Regions from separate parts of the Micromonospora fluostatini genome, predicted to be linked through region 1. Evidence: riboswitches for the same ligand, from Rfam matches in the RefSeq annotation. Region 1 holds a riboswitch; each other region holds the start of a gene.

Region 1 (4,979 bases):
CGTGTCCGTCCGGACGCAGGGAGTGACCAGGCAGTTCCTCCGAGGGTGAGGTGCACCGTGAGCCCTTCTGCCGCGACCGGGTCCCGGTCGGCGTCCGACTCCACCGCCGCCGGGGTGCCGGCGCCGACCCGCCCTCCGGAGACGCCCGCCGAGGCCATCGCCGAGTTGCAGGCGGGCAACGAGCGGTTCGTCTCCGGCTCCCCCCGCCACCCCAACCAGGACGCCGGTCACCGGGCGGCGGTCGCCGGGGAGCAGCACCCCTTCGCGGTGATCGTGGGCTGCTCCGACTCCCGCCTCGCCGCCGAGATCATCTTTGACCGTGGCCTGGGGGACCTCTTCGTCGTCCGGACCGCCGGGCACACCACCGGCCCGGAGGTGCTCGGCAGTGTGGAGTACGCGGTGACGGTGCTGCAGACCCCCCTGGTGGTGGTCCTGGGGCACGACTCCTGCGGGGCGGTGGCGGCGGCCGGGGCGGTGGCCGCCGGGGGCCTGCGGCCGGCCGGACACCTCGGGGCGGTGGTCGACGCCGTCCTGCCCAGCCTGCGGCACGCCGCCGCCCAGGGCATCGGTGACCCGGAGGGGATCATCGACGTCCACATCGCCCAGACCGTCAACGAGCTGGTGGGCAACTCCGCCGTGCTGGCCGCCGAGATCGCGGCCGGACGGTGCGCGGTGGTGGGGATGTCGTACCAGCTCAACGCCGGTCGGGTGCGCACGGTGGCCTCGGTGCCCCGCAGCCTCTGACCCCGTCCCGACCCGACCGCACACGACGGACCGGGCCGCCCCGCAGGTGTGGGGGGCGGCCCGGTCCGGTGGTCGGTGCGGCTACAGCAGCGAGACGTGCACGTGGTCCGTGTGGTTCGACGGCCCGCTGTAGGAACTCCAGCCGTTCGCCGGGAACCAGATCTGCCGGTTCCAGATGACGTAGTACACGCCGAGCCGGTCGGCGTTGCGGACCAGGAACGCGGTCAGGTTGTTGCCGTACATCCGGGTGTCGTTGTTGTGCCACGGGGCGAACCCCCGGTTCTGCAACGACCAGTCGCAGGCCCGGCCCTTCGGGTGCTCCCACGGCCCGCCCGGCCGGTAGCAGCCGACGAAGCGGTCGAAGCCGGCCCGCTTCACCTCCTTGTACATGTGGAGGGTGCGGGGCGTGATGCAGCCGGACGTGGTCGGGTCGTTCTCGGTGCAGCTCATCGGTCGCCAGTTGCCGTCCGAGTCCCGCCCCGGGCCCATCCGTGCCACCGGCGACTCGGCCGCCACCAGGCCGCCGGTCAGGCCCTGCCCACCGACGAGGGCGAGCGACTTCTCCGCCTCCCGCTTCTGCTTGGCCATGATGGCGGTCTGCTTCTGCTGCTCACCGACCTCGGCGTCGAGCTCCAGCTTGGCCTGGGCCGCCTTGTCCTTGACCGCCTGCACCTCGGCCAGCTTCCGGGCGTTGACCATGTTCAGCTCGTCGAGGGCCTGGGCCCGCTTGACGAACGAGTCGGGCTGGCCGCTGTCCAGCAGCATGGCCATCGCGCCGATCCGACCGCTGCGGTACGACTGGGCCGCGATCTGCCCGACCTGCGGGGCCAGCTCGTCCAGCTCGGTCTGCGCCCGGCGGACCTCCAGGTCGAGCTGGAGCTGCCGCTTCTTGGACTTCTCCAGCTTGGCCTTGGCCTGAACGTAGCCCCGGTTGGTCGTCTCGATGACCTCGTTGAGCAGTTTCGAGTCGCCGTCCTCGTGCCCCGAGGGCCGGGAGGGCTCGGCCACCGCCGGCACGGGTCCGGCGAAGATGGCGAACGCGGTGATCACCGCCGCCGCCGGGGCCAACCAGCGGCGCAGGGGTGCCGTCACAGTCTTCCCTTCCGTCGGCCGCCGACCGGGTTAGCTGACGGGTTCGGGACGGAAGTAGCCCCTACCGCTGACGCGGATTCACCCCAGGTACCTGGTTCCCCGGCTCGCGCAGTGGCGATTGGGCGGCGGCACCGCTGGCGCCGCTGCGCGCCTTCGGCGGTGACCGGCAGCGAGGTTACCCGAGAGTCGCCCCTGGGATCTACGTCCGGAAGCCGACTTAATGCGTGATTTCGCCATGGCGGGGCGTAACCAGTGACGCGCTTCTCATGGTGCGAAGCCGTGGCGGTCACGCTGAGGAGTGTCACCATGCGGGGTCGGTGTTCCTTTCTCGGTCAGGCCACCTCGCGGGGGCGTCGGGGGACTGGTTGGCGGCCCGGGGCGCGCTCAGGGCCTCGAGCGCGTCGTGCCGTGGGGCCGGCGGACGGGCCGAGCCGGAGCCGTCGGCGGGCGGGGCGCCGGCTCCGGCCCCGGCGGCGGCGCGGCGGCCGGCGGCGGTGACCACCGCGGCGAGACCGGTGGTCAGCGGTACGGCGGCGACCAGCCCGAGCGTGGCGACCACGCTGCGGACGATCTCCTGGGCGAGGAACTCGCTGGTCAGCACCTGGCCGGCCGGCCGGGAGTCGGCGACCAGCAGGAGCAGCAGCGGCAGCGACGCGCCCGCGTACGCGAGCACGATGGTGTTGACGACGGACGCGATGTGCGCCCGACCGACCCGGGTGCCGGCCCGGTAGAGCTGTCTGCGGGTCAGGTTCGGGTTGGCGTGGGCCAGCTCGGTGACCGTGGCGGCCTGGGTGACCGTGACGTCGTCGAGGACGCCGAGGGAACCGATGACGATCCCGGCCAGCAGCAGCCCGTGCAGGTCGACGTCGGTCTGGAACATCGACAGGGTGGTGGCGTTCTCGTCGCCGAACCCGGTGAGGTGGGTGGCCGCCGTCGCCGCCGCCCCGAGCAGGCCGGTGAGCACCAGGCTGCCCAGGGTGCCGAGCACGGCCACCGAGGTCTGGGCGCTGATCCCGTGGGTGAGGTACAGCACGATGAACATGATCAGCGCGGCCCCGACCACCGCCACCAGCAGTGGCGGCTGGCCGGCGCTGATGCCGGGTACGACGAAGGTGATCAGGATCGCGAAGCTGGCCGCCAGCCCGCCGAGCGCGGCGAGCCCGCGCCACCTGCCGAACGCCACGATCGCGGCGGCGAAGAGCACGACCAGCCAGAGCAGGGGCTTGCCACGCTGGTGCTCGGCGATGTTGTAGCTGCTCGACTCCGGATCGGCCGGGTCGATCAGCTCCACCAGGACGACCTCGTCGTCCACCTGGACGCGGGGCGCGCCGGGGCCGTCCGGGATCGGTACCTCGACCTGCTGCCCGGAGTCCGGACCCTGCTCCACCCGGACGGTGACGGTGCCGCACGGCCCCTCCGGCCCCGCCGGGGTGCCCTCCGGGCCGGGCTCGGTGGGCAGGCACGGCTCGGTCACCACCCGGGTCACCGTGCCGTGGTACCGGGGCACGTCCCCGCCATCGTCGGCCTGCGGCGTCCGGTCCGGCCAGAGCACCAGGGCGGCGATCAGCGTGGCGACGAAGAGGGGGACGACCGTCGCGACGAGGACCCGTCGCACCTGTGGTGGGGCGGACGGGGCGGGACGGGTGTGGTCGGCGCCCATTGCGACTCTCCAAACGATCCACGGCGGAATACGTGTCCATGCGCCGATTGGTTCACCCCGCCCGTGGACTCGCCGGGGCCGGCACTGTCGGGCGCCGGGCGGTCACCGGAGGTGGTCGGTGGCGGGCGCGGCACCCGGAGGTCCGTCGCGGAGATGGTAGCCACCCGACCTGCCCCGCGCAGGCGGTAGCCGTCAGTCCCGGCCGTCCGGCCCCGCCGGTGCGGCCGTTCCCGCGCCGTCGCCTGCCGTCCCCTGGCTCTCGGGCTGGTGGAGTCGCGCACGGTGACGCGCGCGATGAGATGCACGCCTTTCGCGGCGTGTGCTGCTGGGGTGGGGCGGCTCAGCCGCGCTTCATCAGTCGGCCGACGGCGGCCATCATCTCGGTGGCCATCTCGTCGGTGCGGCCCTCGGCGATGCCCTCGTGCATGCAGTGTCGCGCGTGCCCGTCGAGCAGCCCGAGGGCGACCTTGTCCAGCGCGGCCTGGATGGCGGAGATCTGGGTCAGCACGTCGATGCAGTAGCGGTCCTCGTCCACCATCTTCTCGATGCCCCGGACCTGGCCCTCGACACGGCGTAGCCGGGCGAGGAGCTGGTCCTTGCTGGCGGTGTACCCACGGCTGGGCGCGGGCGTCGGAACGGTCATGGCCCCCAGGTTACCCCTACCCCCAGCGGGTATGTTAGGTTCCAGGCGTCAGATACCCCTACCGGGTATGAGTAGGATGCGCTCCGGAGGGTAACGGGGTGCGGGTGGAGAGGAGTACGGGCATGGTCACCACCAGCTACCAGGTGCAGGGTATGACCTGCGGACACTGCGTACAGGCGGTCAGCACCGAGGTCGGCGCGGTCGACGGGGTCAGCGACGTCCAGGTCGACCTGGCCACCGGCCGGGTCACGGTCACCAGTGAGCGTCCCGTCGATCCGGCGGCGGTCCGCGCGGCCGTCGACGAGGCCGGCTACGAGGTCGTCGACGCCTGACGGGGCGCAGGGCGCGACCGTCGCGCCCCTCGGGGGCCGCCGCGACGCCACCGCCCCCACGGTCGGGACCGGGTGCCCGCTCCATCCGGGCAGCACGAGGAAGGACAGCCCATGAACACGGCGACGAAGCTGACCGGGTTCGCCCTCGCCGTCGTGACGGTGTTCGGTGCGGCCTACGGGGTCGGCCAGGTGGTCGACCCGGTCCGCCCGGTCACCGAGAGCGGTCACCGCACCGACGCCGACCACGGCACCCGCCCCGAGACCAGCGCCGGCCCGGCCCCGGCGTCGCTGCCGGCCGGGATGCTGGTCTCCGACCGGGGCTACACGCTCACCCCCGTCGAGGCTCCGGCCGGTGACTTCGCGTTCCGGATCACCGGGCCCGACGGGCGTCCGGTCACCGGGTACGACGTCACGCACGAGAAGCCGATGCACCTGATCGTGGTCCGGCGGGACCTCTCCGGCTTCCGGCACGTGCACCCGGAGATGTCGGCGGACGGCACCTGGCGGA
Region 2 (4,979 bases), 430 kb from region 1:
ACACGCTGGTGAACAGCGACCGCATGCCGCCGTGCCGGGTCACGTCGAGGTCGTCGATGCTGTCCGCACCGGCGAGCATCCCCGCGATGATCGTGGCGACCTTCCCGGCCGGGTTCGCGCCCTTGTCCGTCGGCAGGCTCAACCGGTCGGTGACCGCGTCATGCAGACCGGCCCGCTCGGCCAGCCGCATCACCGGCACCAGCCCGGCACACGACACCAGATTCGGATCATCAAACGTCGCGCGCACCACCGGCGCGTCATGGCGTAATCTCACCTGCGAGGTGCCCTTTCGAGCCGAACGATAGAAGCGTGAGAACTCCTATCCTTCCAGCTCAAGGGGCACCTTCTGTCTACGGGGTCTCGCCAACCCAGCCTTCATCGGTGGATCGAGGCTCAGGCGCCGCACCGGGCGGTACTCGCCGACCAGAAGCAGGCCACGAAGGCAACCGAAGGCAAGGACAAGGCGTAAGACGTGCCGGCCGACCGGAACGAGGCCAATGGTGTGCAGGGCCAACGGCACGTCACGTGATCTTTGAACTTGGGAAATCGAAGGCCCTGACCGGGGCTCGCGTCCCGGTCAGGGCCTTCGTGCGTGGAGCGGGTGACGGGAATCGAACCCGCACTGTCAGCTTGGGAAGCTGATGTTCTGCCATTGAACTACACCCGCAGGCGGCACCACTGTACCTGAGTCTGCGCCCACCCGCACCAGACCCCCCGCCCGACCCGCCGCACCGCCCGTCGCCGACCCCGCCCCTCACGGGGCCGGCGACGGGTGCCTGGTGGTCAGGCCGCCACGGTGCACTGCGGGTCGTGCTCGCGGTTCGGCGGCCACGGGTCGGACACGGCGGTGTCGTCGGCCCGGGTGCGCGAGCCGCCCTCGCCGCGCGGGTCCAGCCACACCTGCACGGTCGGCCGGCGGGGTGCCTCGCCGGGGACGTCCAGCCCGAAGTCGCGCCGGGTGAGCATGGCGACGTCGACGCTGAACTCGAAGAGCCGCCAGTCGACCGCCGGTGCCGCCCGCCCGATCTCGGCCAGCCGGGCGACCCGGGCCCGGTCGGTCACCGGCCGGGCGTGCCCGGCCACGTACGCCTCGTCGTCGCTGTCCTCCGGTGGGAAGGAGTGCAGCGCGTACCGCCCGTCGCGTTCGAGGTCGCGCCGCTTCGGCGAGTCGATGACGAAGCAGAACAGCCCCTCGTCGGTGATCACCGGGGAGACCGGGTGCACCCGGGGCCCACCGTCGGCGCGGACCGTGGCCAGGTAGCCGAAGCCCGGCCCGTACTGCTGCATGAGGAGGCGGATGCCGTCGGCGAGGCGGGGCTCGTCAGCGGCGAAATCGGACCAGGAAGCCATGCCCCGCATTCTATCGAACACGTGTACGACAAGCGACCCAACACGCTGGTCACCGGTACCGGATAACGGGCCCGCACCGCTCGCTCGATAGGGTGACCCGATGCTGCTCTCCGACCGTGACCTCCTGATCGAGATCAAGGCGGGCACGCTCGCGTTGGAGCCGTTCGAGCCCGCCCTGGTGCAGCCGTCCAGCATCGACGTACGCCTGGACCGGCTCTTCCGGGTCTTCAACAACCACCTGTACACGCACATCGACCCGTCGGTGCAGCAGGACGACCTGACCTCCCCGGTCGAGGTGCCGGAGGGCGAGCCGTACGTGCTGCACCCGGGCGAGTTCGTGCTCGCCTCGACGCTTGAGGTGATCTCCCTCGGCGAGCAGCTCGCCGGCCGGCTGGAGGGCAAGAGTTCGCTGGGCCGGCTCGGCCTGCTGACCCACTCGACCGCCGGCTTCATCGACCCGGGCTTCTCCGGCCACGTCACGCTGGAGCTGTCGAACGTGGCGAACCTGCCGATCACCCTCTGGCCGGGGATGAAGATCGGCCAGCTCTGCATCTTCCGGCTCTCCTCGCCCTCGGAGCACCCGTACGGCTCGGCCGTCTACGGCTCCCGGTACCAGGGTCAGCGCGGGCCGACGCCCAGCCGGTCCTGGCAGCAGTGGCGGACCTGGCCCACCCGCTGACGAGCAGCACAACGTCGTACCGCGGAAGGGCGGCCACCGGGGCGGAAACCCGGCGCCGCCCCCGCGGGACCGGCGGGGGCGGCGCTGACGGTCCCGTCGGAGAACGGGACCACGGGTCCGCCGGTGCGCGGGTGGACGGCGGCCCCCGACCGGACCGCCGAGCCCACCGCCGCCGGCGGCAGGAGGTCGCGTGCTAGCCGGGGCGACCGAAGCTGTGGATCGGGCTGTCGCCGAGGCGCTTCATCTTCACCGGCACCCCGGCGCGGGCGGCGTGCACCACCCAGCCGCCGCCCACGTACATGCCGACGTGGTGCAGGTCGCGGTAGTAGAAGACGAGGTCACCGGGGCGCAGCTCGGAACGGCTCACCGAGGGGGTCACCTTGCGCTGCCGGGCCGCGTTGTGCGGAAGCCGGACGCCGGCCGTCGCCCAGGCGGCGAGCATCAGCCCGGAGCAGTCGTACGCGTGCGGGCCCTCGGCGCCCCAGACGTACGGCTTGCCGATCTGGGCGCAGGCGAACCGGACCGCCTCGCCGGCCGCGCCACCGGGGTACGAGACCGGGCAGGGCGCCGGGCGCAGCGGACCGCCGGCACCCTTGCCGTACGCCCGCAGCCGCAGCTTCTGGAGCCGGTCGATCTCGGCGTCGATCTGCCGGCGGCTGGCGGCCAGGCCCTTCTCGGTCCGGTCGAGGAGGCCGACCAGCCGGTCCAGCGGGGCCTTGCGGGCGGCCAGTTCGTCGCGCAGTTCCCGGGCCGCCCGGACGTCCTCGTGCTGCCGGTGGGCGACCCGGTCGATCAGCTCGATCCGGCTGATCAGCTCCCCCGGGGTACGGCCGGCCAGCATGGCGTTGACCGCCGAGACGCTCTCGCCCTTGTAGGCCCGCACCGCGAGTCGGCTGACCCGCAGCATGGCCTCGTCGACCTGGCGCTGCAACGGCTCGATGCGGGCGGCCAGGGCGGCGACCTCGCGCCGCCGGGCGGCGAGGTCCTGCCGGACGGCGTTGTGCCGTTCGATGATCGGTTCGAGCCGGTTCCAGTCCTGGTCGATCCGGCGCTCGATCTCGGCGACCGACGGCTCGGCGTGGGCCGCACCGGGCAGGCCGACCAGGAGGCCGGCGGCCACGGCCAGCGCGACGAGACCGGCGGCCCCTCGCGAAGCGGTGCCGCCACGAGGCGCGGTGCGGCCGTGGGACGGAGCGACGTGCCGGAGTGCGGTGGTGCGGCGGGACGAGCGTGGGCGCGGCGCAGCCGGCACCGGGTCGGCGGGTGCCGACCGGGTGGACGGTGGCCGCGGGGCATGGTGTGCCACCGGGCTCGGTACTCCTTCTCCGGAACCGCCTACCGGGTTAGCTGACGGGTTCGGGCGGAAGGGGACGCCCTACCGCAGTGGACTGCGGATTCACCCCGGCGTACCTGGGTCCCCGGCTCGCCCTGGGTGGGCGACTCGGCGGCGTCGGCCGTTACCGCCCGGGTTGGGCGGACCTGCTGCCGGCCGACGGTTCATCAGCGTAGAGAGGCACCTGTCGATCCGCAACGGAGTGACCCGTGACACTCCGTCTCACGTTCGCTCACTCGCCTGAGATGAGGCGAGTCCTGTTCGGATTCCACCGGGGACCCGGGCGACACGACGACCGAGGCCCCCGGCGGTGCCGGGGGCCTCGGTGCGGGGGTACCGGAGGGGTCAGCCGGGTCGACGGAACCCGGCGACCGGCATGTGGTTGATGCTGGACACGTTGACCGGTTTTCCGGCCCGGGGCGCGTGCACCATCAGGTCGTTGCCGATGTACAGGCCGACATGGGACAGGTCGCTGAAGAAGAAGACCAGGTCACCGGGGCGGGCCTCGCTGCGCGGGATCGCCCGGCCCTGGTTCCACTGGGCACCGGTGAAGTGGGTCAGGCTGATCCCGGCGGCCCGGTACGCGTACTGGGTCAGGCCGGAGCAGTCGAAGGAGTTCGGCCCGGTGGCCCCGAACACGTACGGCTTGCCGACCTGGGCACAGGCCGTCCGGATGGCGATCCGGGCCGCCTCGGTGACCACCCCGTTGACGGTGGGGCAGTTCGTGGCCTTCACGACGGTCTTCGGCATGGCCGCCTGGAGCCGCTTGATCTCGGCCTCGATGCTCTTGCGCTTCTCGGCGAGTTCCTTCTGCTGCTTGCTCTGCGTGGTGACGAGCGTGTCGAACTTTTCCTTCTCGGTGTTGTACTTGGCCTGGACGGCCAGCACGCCCTCGATCTGGCGGCGCTGCTCGGAGGCGACCCGGTCGAGCATGGTGAGCTGCTCGCCGAGCTGGCCGGGGCGGCTGTTCACCAGCACCGCGCCCAGCTCGTAGGAGGGGCCGATGATGTAGTACCGGGAAGCCAGCTCACTGATCCGGTTGAGCGCCAGCTCACTCTCCAACTGCAGGGGCTGGATCTTCTTCTCCAGCTCCGCCGACTTGCGGCGGTTGACCCTCAGTTCGGAGCGGACCTTGTTGTACTGCTCGATGGTCGGTTCGAGCTTCCGCCACTCCTTGTCGATCTTGGCTTCGATCTCGTCGACCGTGGGCTCCGCGTGGGCCGGGACGGCGAACACCCCGACGCCGACGAGCACCGCCGCGCAGAGTGTGAGCAGACGGGTCAACGCCCGGCGCGCGCCACGGGTGCGGGCGGGCAGTTCCGGGACACGACGATGAGGGGGCAGGCTCGCCACCGGCACCGACTCCTTTGCCGACGACCGCCGGGCGCCTCGCGAGGAGGGGAGGGCGAGACAGAGGATCCACAAACGGCCGGTGCCCAACATTAGGGAAAGCAAGCGGCCTCGGCAAGGCGAGGTTTTTCACCATTACCGGTCCGCTGTCGCTTGCGTACCAACGGTATTCGAATTCTGTGGAGCGACGCACATCGATAGGGAGAATTCGGTCGAGCCGGCCGCCCCGCCGATCCGGTCCCGGACCCGCGACGGCGGTGGCGCCCC
Region 3 (4,979 bases), 2.4 Mb from region 1:
CGGCGACCCCGCCCAGACGGCCTGGACGGGTGACCCGGCGGAGCTGTCCCGGGCCCGGGACCAGGCGTTGGGCCGGCGCAGGCAGCACCGGTTCACGTTGACCACCAACTACCGCAACCCGGCGGAGATCTTCGCGGTGGCGGCGGCGGAGATCCGCCGGATCGACCCGGACCTGCCACTGCCCACCGCCGTGCGCTCCACCGGGGTGGAGCCGGTGCGGCGGCTGGTGCCGGCGGCGGACCTGGCGGCGGCGACCGTCGCGGCGGCGGAGGCGCTGCTGGCCGAGGTGCCGGGGACGGTCGGGGTGATCACGCCGGTGCCGCGCCGCGACGAGGTGGCCGGCTGGCTGGGCGAGCGGGGCGGGACCCGGCTCCAGGTGGTGACCAGCCTCCAGGCCAAGGGCATGGAGTACGACGGGGTGGTGCTGGTCGCGCCGGGCGAGATCCGGGCCGATCCGGGCTCCGGCGTCCGCACCCTGTACGTCGCGCTCTCCCGGGCCACCCAGCGCCTGACCACGCTCGACATCACCGGCTGAGCCACCGGCCTCGGCCCGCCTCCCGACCCGCCCGCCGGCAGCGGCCTGCCCGGACCCACCGGCCAGCGGTCCGCCCACCGGCCTGCCGTTCTGCCCGACCCACCCGCCGGCCCGCCGGGTGGTCGGCGGGCTGACCGGCGGTGTCCCGGCGGGCTCGCCCCGCCGTGTCCCGGCGGCCTGATCCCCCGGGTCGACCTGTCACCCACCGGTCAACGGCCGAATACCGACAGTTTACTTGCACACATAGCGATGTGAGCATATGTTGGACCGGGTCCGGACGACAGGCGGAGGGTGTGGACGTGGGCGCAGGGCATGATCACCAGGCCACGGTGGCGAACGCCGCACACCGGCACCGGGGGCGACTCTGGGCCGCGCTGGTCATCCTGGCCGCGTTCACGGTCGTGCAGACCGTGGGCGCCTTCGGCACCGGGTCGCTGGCGCTGCTCTCCGACGCCGGGCACATGTTCACCGACGTCCTGGGCATCGGGCTGGCGCTGGCCGCGATCACCGCCACCCGCCGGGCCACCGCCGACCCGCAGCGCACCTTCGGCCTCTACCGCCTGGAGGTGCTCGCCGCCCTCGCCAACGCGCTGCTGCTCAGCGGGGTCGCGGTCTACGTGCTGATCGAGGCGGTCCGCCGGCTCGGCGAGCCGCCGGAGGTGCTCACCGGCCCGATGCTGGTCGTGGCGCTGCTCGGCCTCCTCGCCAACGTGGTCGCCTTCGGGCTGCTGCGCAAGGGCGCCGAGGAGAGCATCAACCTGCGCGGGGCGTACCTGGAGGTCCTCGCCGACCTGCTCGGCTCGCTCGGCGTGATCGCCGCCGCACTGGTGATCATGGTCACCGGCTGGTGGTGGGCCGACCCGCTGGTGGCGGTCGCCATCGGCGCCTTCATCCTCCCCCGGACCTGGCGGCTGGCCCGCGCCGCGCTGCGGATCCTGGTCCAGGCCGCCCCGGAGCACCTCCAGGTGACCGAGGTGCACGACCGGCTCTCCGCCGTCCCCGGCGTGGCCGAGGTGCACGACCTGCACCTGTGGACCCTCACCTCGGGCATGGAGGTCGCCTCGGCGCACCTGACCACCACCCCCGGCGCCGAGGTCGGCACGGTCCTCGCCGCCGCCCGGACGGCCCTGCGCGAGGACTTCCACATCGAGCACGCCACGTTGCAGATCGAGCCCGGAGCGTCACCGGGGGCCTGCGGGGCGGTCGGCTGGTAATTAGCGCACGCTTAAATCTGGGCGCGTATTGTCCGGTTCATGCCGAGTTAACTGGTGTCCCTCCGGACGTCAGCGGTCACGGTGACTGCAGTAGTCACACCCGCACCGGTAGGCTCGGTTCCGGCCTCCGCCAGGCGGCGCCCACCGGCGCCGGCGGTGGCCGTCGCCTAATCGCCACGGTGGCGAGCCGGGGAACCACGTCCGTGGGGTGCATCCGCGTCAGCGCGGTAGGGATCTTCCGTCCCGAACCCGTCAGCTAACCCGGTCGGCGGCTGACGGAAGGACATGTCTTGGCAGTAGTGGCATCACCGCGACGTATCACCGCCCGGCTGGCGGCCGTGCTCGTCACGGCGCTCGCCGTCGGCGCCGCCATCGCGCCGGTCACGCCGACGTCCGCCGCCACCCGGGCCGGCCTGCTGGCCGCGCCGGACGACGACCCCGAGGGTGGCACCCCGGCCCTGCGCAACCAGCTCGAGGCGGCGAGCAAGGGTTGGCTCGACGCGAAGGCCAAGCTGGAGAAGTCGGCCAAGCGGCAGCAGGACCTCACCGGCCAGCTCAAGACCCTGGAGGCCGACCTGGCGGTCCGCACCGGCAAGGTCGGTGAGATCGCCCAGGTGGCGTACCGCACCGGCCGGCTCGGCGCGGCGAACGCGCTGCTCAACGCGAACTCGCCCGAGGGCTTCCTGGACCGCGCCGCCGCGCTCGACCAGGTCGCCGCCAGCGAGGAGCGGGAGCTGCGCAGGCTGCGCGAGACCCGCGACTCGTCCGCCCGCACCAAGCTCGCCCTCGACGGCGAGGTCCGCGAGCAGCGCAAGCAGGTCGCGACCATGGCCAAGCGCAAGGAGCAGGCCGAACAGGCTCTGGAGGCGTCCATCGCGCGGGATGCCCGCGAGGCGCAGGAGCGCCGCCGGCAGCAGGCGCAGCAACGCAGCAACGCGGGGTCCAGCGGGTCCAGCGGGCCGGGCGGGACGAGCACCAAGACCGCCAAGGCCGCGCCGCGCAACCCCGACGGCTCCTGGCCGCGCGAGTCGTGCAGCGTCAACGACCCGACCCCGGCCAACGGCTGCATCACCCCCCGCACGCTGCACGCGCTCAACCAGGCCAAGGCGGCCGGCTTCACCCGGTACGTCTCCTGCTACCGGCCGGGTGGCTCCGGTGAGCACCCCAAGGGCCGGGCCTGCGACTTCGCGGCGCAGAAGAACGGCTTCGGCGGCGACGCCACCGGCGGGGACCGGACGTACGGCAACAACCTGGCGGCGTACTACGTCAGGAACGCCGACCGGCTCGCCGTGCTGTACGTGATCTGGTACCGGCAGATCTGGCTGCCGAGCAGCGGTTGGAAGTCGTACAGCGGGGCGAACGGGGACCCGTCCAGCGACCACACCAACCACGTGCACCTGTCGGTCTACTGACCCGTACGCCGACCGCCCGGTGTCCCGCCGTCACGGGGGACACCGGGCGTTTTCGTCCGCGCCGGACCGTGCCCGTGACGCCGTACCGGGGGTTATCAGGTGAGCGACCCGGCGTGGAGGACGAAAAGGTGGTCACGATGGACGGGCACGTGATGGTCTTCGCCCCGACCCCGCTGCTGACGGTCACCGTCGAACAGCCCGGTGACGAGCCGGAACTGCACCTGCACCCCGGCGGGCAGGGGGTCTGGCAGGCCCGGATGATCTCCTCCCTCGGCGTGCCGGTGGTGCTCTGCGCCAGCATCGGCGGCGAGATCGGCCAGGTGCTGGAGCCGCTGCTGGGCAGCGAGGGGGTGGACCTGCGCACGGTACGCCGGCACTCCACCAACGGCGGGTACGTGCACGACCGCCGCGACGGCGTCCGGCACGAGGTCGTCGACGTACCCGGCCACCCGCTCACCCGCCACGAGCTGGACGAGCTCTACAACCTGGCGCTCGGCGAGGGGCTGCGCGCCCCGGTCAGCGTGCTCAGCGGCCCCAACCAGCCGTCCCTCGTCCCGCCCGACGTGTACCGGCGGTTCGCCGCCGACCTGGGCGACAACGGCAGCCGGGTGGTGGTCGACCTCTCCGGGGAACACCTCACCGCCGTCCTGGACAGCGGGGTCTTCTTCTGCAAGATCAGTCACGAGGAGCTGCTCCGCGACGGGCTGGCCCGCGACGACAGCGCCGAGGAGCTGACCGGCGTGCTCTACGACCTGCACCACGCCGGGGCCCAGACGGTGCTGGTCAGCCGGGCCGACGAGCCGGCGCTGGCCCTGGTCGACGGGGAGGTGTTCGAGGTGGAGATGCCCCGCCTCCAGGCCGCTGACCCGCGCGGCGCGGGCGACTCGATGACCGCCGGGGTGGCGGCGGTGGTCGCCGTCGGCGGGGACATCCGGACCGCGATCCGCACCGGCGCGGCGGCCGGCGCGTTGAACGTCACCCGGCACGGGCTGGGCACCGGCCGGCTCGACTCGATCACCGGCCTGGTGGACCGGGTCCGCCTCGTCCCGGCCGGCTCCCGGCCGCAGGAGCGGACCACCCCGGACGACCTGGCCCACCGGGTGGTCGAGCGGTGACGCTACGGGTGCTGGTCACCAACGACGACGGTATCGCCGCCCCGGGCCTGGCCGAACTGGCCCGCGCGGCGGTGGACCGGGGGCTGGACGTGGTGGTGGCCGCGCCCCGGGAGGAGGCCAGCGGCAGCAGCGCCGCGATGACCGCCGTCGAGGAGGACGGCCAGGTCGTGGTCCACCACCAGAGCCTGCCGGAGCTGCCCGGGGTGCCGGCGTTCGCGGTCGGCGGCTCCCCCGGCTTCATCACGCTGATCGCCCTGCACGGCGCGTTCGGGCCGGCGCCGGGCCTGGTGCTCGCCGGGATCAACCGGGGGGCGAACGCGGGCCGCGCGGTGCTGCACTCCGGGACGGTCGGCGCGGCGTTCACCGCCGCCGCCAACGGCTGCCGCGCCCTGGCCGTCTCCCTCGACGTGCTCTCGGCCGCCGACGCCACCGCCGGCAGCGGCGGTGCCGCGGTGGCCGCCGCCGCCCTGGTCCGGGACGCCGACCGGCACTGGGCGACAGCCGCCCGGGTGGCGCTGGACCTGCTGCCCCGGCTCACCGCCGCGCCGGTGGAGAACGTGCTCAACGTCAACGTGCCGGACCTGCCACCCGACCGGCTGCGCGGGGTACGCCGGGGTTCGCTGTCCGCCTTCGGTCAGGTGCAGATGACGGTGGCGGAGGCCGGGCACGGCTTCGTCCGCACCTCGCTGGAGGAGCCGGGGCA
Region 4 (4,979 bases), 3.0 Mb from region 1:
TCCCCCGGGCGCCGCCGTCCAGCTCGTACGTCTTCGGCGCGTCGAACCGTACCTTGATCTTGCGGCCACGGGTGATCCGGACGAAGGGTGACTCCTCGGACCGGCCGGCGGCCATCCGGCCCAGGGTGCGGGCCCAGTCCACCGCGCCGCTGGCGGTGGCCACCCCCACCTCCAGGGCGCCGTCGTCGGGGCGGGCGTCGTCGAAGGCGGGGATGCCGCCGGTGATCGTGCCGACGTTGCCGAAGAGCACGCAGCTCGCCTCCCCGTCGAACCAGTCGCTGCCGTCCACCCGGACCCGGGTGCGCACGCACTCGCCGCGCACGTGCCGCAGCCCGGTCAGCACGTAGGCCAGCCGGCCGAGTTTGCCCTTGAGCTTGCGGTCGGCGTCCCGGATCAGGTCGGCGTCGAAGCCGGCCCCGGCCATCACCGCGAAGTGTTCCCCGTTCAGGATGCCCAGGTCGACGGTGCGACGGTGGCCGTGCAGGCCGATCCGGACCGCCTCGGGCAGGTCGGTGGGGATGCCCATGTTGGTGGCGAAGAGGTTGGCGGTGCCGGCGGGCAGGACGGCCATCGGCACGCCGGAGCCGGCGAGGGCGTCGGCGCTGCGCTGCACCGTGCCGTCGCCGCCCCAGACGAACACCAGGTCGGCCCCCTTGTCGAGGGCCTTGCGGACCGCCTTGGGCGCCTTGCGGCTCTTCGGGACCTCGTACCAGAGCAGGTCCCGCACACCCGCGCCGACCAGTGTCGCGCGGAGTTCGTCGAGGCCACCGCCGAAGGTCTTCTTGCGGTGCGCGACGACGGCGACGGTCCCGACGGCCGGGGCGGCGTCCACCGGCCCGGCGGGGCGATCTTCCCGCGTGCTCGTGCTCATGGTGACCGCTGGTACCCCGCCGGCCGGCTCGCCACGCCTGCCGGTGAGCCGGGCGACGCCCGGCCGGGAGGAGAATCCGGCCGGGCGTCGTGGACCCCACGGACCCCGTGGTCGGTGACGGTCAGCGGCTGAGCCGCTGACCCGGGAGGATTCAGAGGCTGAGCCGCTGGCTCGGGAAGATCAGGCCCGGGTCGTCGCCGACGACCCGCTCGTTGCGCTCGTACAGGGCCTGCCATCCGCCGCGGACGTTCTTCGCCTGGGCGATCGTCGACAGCGTGTCGCCGGGCCGGACCACGTACGTGCCCCGGTCGCTGCCCCGGGTGGCCGGCTGGGCGGCACGCTGGCGGTTCTCGGCCCGCTCCGCCGTCCCGGTCGACCGCGACTGCGACCCGGACGACTTCGAGGTGGTCGACTTCGACCCGCTCGACGTCGACGCCGAGGCGGAGCCCTTCGCCGCGCCGCCCCTCTTGCCGCAGGTCGGCCAGGCGCCGATGCCCTGGCCCTTGAGGACCCGCTCGGCCACCGCGATCTGCTCGCCCCGACTGGCCAGGTCGGCCCGCTTGGCGTACCTGAGGCCGCCGTACCCCTCCCAGGTGCTCTGCTTGAACTGGAGCCCGCCGTAGTAGCCGTTGCCGGTGTTGATGCTCCAGTTCCCGCTGGACTCGCACTGCGCGATCGCGTCCCAGTTGACGCTGTCGGCCTGCGCGGGGGCGGCCGTGCCGAGCACGGCTGCGGCCCCGGTCATCGCGCCGACGGCGAGGGCGCCGACCGTCCTGCGGCGGTTGCTGGTACGGCGGTGCCGGGCGTTGTACTGAGTTGGCATTGGTTCCTCCACGCCGACGAGGTGAGCTGTCGGGTTCGGGCCGAGGAGCCCGGCCGCCGCTGGGCGGCTTCACCCCGAGGTGACCTGCACCGTGAAACGTCGGGTCCCCCGCTCCATGCCCTGGACGACTGGTGCCGCGCGGACCGGTGGCATGGATTGGGCGTACCGGGCGCGGTGTCCGCAAACGCGAACTCGTACGACGGTAGGGCGGTCTGCCCCGATCGCCCACCGTCGGTGAGGTTCTTCACCGGGCCACGCGGGGCCGCCTCCGGTCGGGTTGCGGCACCGTCCACGGCGTGCATCATGGAGCGCCGGCCCCGGGGTGCACGTCGATGTCCGACGGCCCCGCCGGACCGCCGGGTCGCAGGTCGGAGGGCAGGGCCACGTGGCGATTGTCACGTGCTGGTGGCCGGTGGTGCGGGTTCAACCCGGTGTTGACTGGTGAGGGTTAAGGGGACATCGCGTACGAGGGGGACCGCTCATGTCCGATTCCGTCCGACCTGACCGTCGGGACAACGTGCCGGAGGGCGTGACCGACCCGATGCTGTGGCGCCTCGCTGTCCGGGTCGCCGAGCAGCACCGGGGCGGCGAGCACAGGGAGTGCCGCAACCTCCAGTGCCTCGACCGGCCGCAGCCCTGCGCACCCTGGGCCTGGTCACAGCAGGCCCTGCGCCTGGCACAGCCGCCACAGCAGCAGCCGACCTGGCAGCAGCCGGCCTGGCAGCAGCCGGCCTGGCAGCAGCCGTCGGAGCAGTCCGCTCCCGTCGGGCACCCGCACCACCGGCACGACTCGCCCGCCGCCGCAGCCTGATCCGCCTCGGTCAGCACACCGCGCCGGTCACCACGACAAAATCCGGCCAGCGGGTGACCGGGGCCGACGAGGCCACCGCCGGCGGGCTCCGCGACCACGTCCACGGCGTCGCAGCCGACGACGAGCGGCGCGGGGTGGGCCCGGTGGGGCGCCACCCCGCGCCGAAGCGGTCAGCGAGCAGCCGACGCGGTCAGAGGGTACGGGCCAGCCGGTCGGCCAGGATCCGGGTGAACCGGGCCGGGTCGGTCAACTCCCCGCCCTCGGCGAGCAGTGCCATGCCGTACAGCAGCTCGGCGGTCTCGGTCAGCGCGGCGGTGTCGTCGCCACCCTGCTCGTGCGCCGTCCGCAGGCCGGTGACCAGCGGGTGGGTCGGGTTGAGTTCCAGGATCCGCTTGACCGGCGGGACCTCCTGCCCCATCGCCCGGTACATCTTCTCCAGCGTGGGCGTCATGTCGTACGCGTCGCCGACGACGCAGGCCGGCGAGGTGGTCAGCCGCGACGACAGCCGGACCTCCTTGACGCTCTCCTGGAGCTGCCCGGTCATCCAGGTCAGCAGCGCCGCGAACTCCTTGCCGCGCTGCTCCCGCTCGGCCTCGGCGCTCTTCTTCTCCTCCTCGGTGTCCAGGTCGACCTGGCCCTTGGCGATGGAGCGCAGCGGCTTGCCGTCGAACTGGCCGACCTGCTCGACCCAGACCTCGTCGACCGGGTCGGTGAGGATCAGCACCTCGTACCCCTTGGCCCGGAACGCCTCCATGTGTGGCGAGTTCTCGATCATGGTGCGGGACTCGCCGGTGGCGTAGTAGACCTCGCTCTGGCCGTCCTTCATCCGCTCGACGTAGCCGGCGAGGGTGGTCGGCTCGGCCGGGTCGTGGGTGGAGGCGAGCGAGACGATCTCGAAGAGGGTGTCCCGGTTGTCCGGGTCCTCGATCAGCCCCTCCTTGAGCGCCCGACCGAACTCGGTCCAGAGGGTGCGGTACTTCTCCTCCTGGTTGGCCTTGAGGTCCCGGATCGTGGTGAGCACCTTGCGGACCAGCCGGCGGCGCACCACCTGGATCTGCCGGTCCTGCTGGAGGATCTCCCGGGAGATGTTCAGCGACAGGTCGTGGGCGTCCACCACACCCTTGACGAAGCGCAGGTAGTTCGGGATCAGCGCCTCGCAGTCGTCCATGATGAAGACGCGCTTGACGTAGAGCTGGACGCCGCGCCGCCCCTCCCGCATGAACAGGTCGAACGGGGCGTGCGAGGGGACGAAGAGCAGGGCCTCGTACTCGAAGGTCCCCTCGCCCCGCATGTGGATGGTCTCCAGCGGGTCGGCCCAGTCGTGGCTGACGTGCCGGTAGAAGTCCCGGTAGTCCTCCTCGGCGACCTCGTCGCGCGGACGCGCCCAGAGCGCCTTCATCGAGTTGAGGGTCTGCACCTCGCTGGTGGTCGCGCCCTCCTCGCCGGCCCGCTCCACGGTCATCCGGATCGGCCACGAGATGAAGTCGGAGTACCGCTTGACGATCTCCCGGATCTTCGCCTCGGCGGTGTAGTCGAAGAGGTTGTCCTCGCTGTCCTCGGGCTTGAGGTGCACGGTGACCGAGGTGCCCTGCGGGGCGTTGGCCACCGTCTCGATCTCGTACGTGCCGGCGCCGGTGGACTCCCAGCGGGTACCCTCGCTATCGCCGGCCCGCCGGGTGACCAGGGTGACCTTCTCGGCGACCATGAAGGTGGCGTAGAACCCGACGCCGAACTGACCGATCAGCTCCTGGTTGGCCGCGGCGTCGCGGGACTCGCGCAGCTTCTGCAGCAGCTCGGCGGTGCCGGAGCGGGCGATCGTGCCGATCAGCGCGACGACGTCGTCGCGGGACATCCCGATGCCGTTGTCCCGGACGGTGAGCGTCCGGGCCTCGCGGTCGGCGTCGATCTCGATGTGCAGGTCGTCGGTGTCGGCCTGCAGATCCTTGTCGATCATCGACTCCAGGCGCAGCTTGTCCAGCGCGTCGGAGGCGTTCGAGATGAGTTCGCGCAGGAAGACGTCCTTGTTCGAGTAGATCGAATGGACCATCAACTGCAACAGCTGACGGGTCTCGGCCTGGAACTCCAACGTCTCGGTCCGGTTGCTCACGTCATCCCTCCTGCGGTCCTGCCACGGTTCCGCGGAGAAGGATACGGCGCGTCGACGACCGGTCGCTGTCCGGTCAGGCCCCGCAGCCGACACACCCGCACCGGCCGCGTCGACGCCCCGGTCGCCCCGGAGCGGAGACGCCGATCGAGGTGCCGCCGGGCCCGGGAGGGCTCCGGGTGTGAGAGGGGTTCCCTTCTCTACCGCAGGCGTTAAGAAGGGGCCCTTCCTTCCCCACGGGCGGGGGGACGCCGTGGCCGGCGTCCCCCCCGTTCGGGTCCGGTGCTCAGGCGGCGGGCAGCCCGCCGACCTGGGTGTTGATCCAGGAGCGGATCGACGGCAGGTCGCCGTAGATGGACGGGGCGGTGGC

Evidence for each region. A riboswitch is a leader RNA that binds a small molecule or an ion and turns the genes downstream of it on or off. The one in region 1 is predicted to bind cyclic di-AMP.
Region 2: it holds a riboswitch for cyclic di-AMP, as region 1 does, so the genes downstream of both, ACQUFX_RS25165 (C40 family peptidase) here and ACQUFX_RS23075 (coiled-coil domain-containing protein) in region 1, are expected to answer to the same signal.
Region 3: it holds a riboswitch for cyclic di-AMP, as region 1 does, so the genes downstream of both, ACQUFX_RS01420 (coiled-coil domain-containing protein) here and ACQUFX_RS23075 (coiled-coil domain-containing protein) in region 1, are expected to answer to the same signal.
Region 4: it holds a riboswitch for cyclic di-AMP, as region 1 does, so the genes downstream of both, ACQUFX_RS09610 (LysM peptidoglycan-binding domain-containing protein) here and ACQUFX_RS23075 (coiled-coil domain-containing protein) in region 1, are expected to answer to the same signal.

Annotation. Positions count from the first base shown of each region.
Region 1 is NZ_CP191251.1:5,231,599-5,236,577, reverse strand. It holds gene ACQUFX_RS23080 (carbonic anhydrase) at 115-744, shown strand; gene ACQUFX_RS23075 (coiled-coil domain-containing protein) at 826-1,836, opposite strand; cyclic di-AMP (ydaO/yuaA leader) riboswitch at 1,841-1,971, opposite strand; gene ACQUFX_RS23070 (YibE/F family protein) at 2,138-3,496, opposite strand; gene ACQUFX_RS23065 (metal-sensitive transcriptional regulator) at 3,837-4,139, opposite strand; gene ACQUFX_RS23060 (heavy-metal-associated domain-containing protein) at 4,262-4,471, shown strand; gene ACQUFX_RS23055 (hypothetical protein) at 4,583-4,979, shown strand, end outside.
Region 2 is NZ_CP191251.1:5,664,708-5,669,686, forward strand. It holds gene ACQUFX_RS25145 (IS1380 family transposase) at 1-274, opposite strand, end outside; tRNA gene ACQUFX_RS25150 (tRNA-Gly) at 594-667, opposite strand; gene ACQUFX_RS25155 (pyridoxamine 5'-phosphate oxidase family protein) at 784-1,350, opposite strand; gene dcd (dCTP deaminase) at 1,451-2,029, shown strand; gene ACQUFX_RS25165 (C40 family peptidase) at 2,223-3,335, opposite strand; cyclic di-AMP (ydaO/yuaA leader) riboswitch at 3,346-3,486, opposite strand; gene ACQUFX_RS25170 (C40 family peptidase) at 3,708-4,721, opposite strand.
Region 3 is NZ_CP191251.1:311,286-316,264, reverse strand. It holds gene ACQUFX_RS01430 (HelD family protein) at 1-535, shown strand, start outside; gene ACQUFX_RS01425 (cation diffusion facilitator family transporter) at 835-1,749, shown strand; cyclic di-AMP (ydaO/yuaA leader) riboswitch at 1,904-2,036, shown strand; gene ACQUFX_RS01420 (coiled-coil domain-containing protein) at 2,040-3,161, shown strand; gene ACQUFX_RS01415 (PfkB family carbohydrate kinase) at 3,299-4,276, shown strand; gene surE (5'/3'-nucleotidase SurE) at 4,273-4,979, shown strand, end outside.
Region 4 is NZ_CP191251.1:2,237,281-2,242,259, forward strand. It holds gene ACQUFX_RS09605 (diacylglycerol/lipid kinase family protein) at 1-871, opposite strand, end outside; gene ACQUFX_RS09610 (LysM peptidoglycan-binding domain-containing protein) at 1,023-1,694, opposite strand; cyclic di-AMP (ydaO/yuaA leader) riboswitch at 1,691-1,831, opposite strand; gene ACQUFX_RS09615 (hypothetical protein) at 2,176-2,505, shown strand; gene htpG (molecular chaperone HtpG) at 2,696-4,612, opposite strand; gene ACQUFX_RS09625 (S1 family peptidase) at 4,896-4,979, opposite strand, start outside.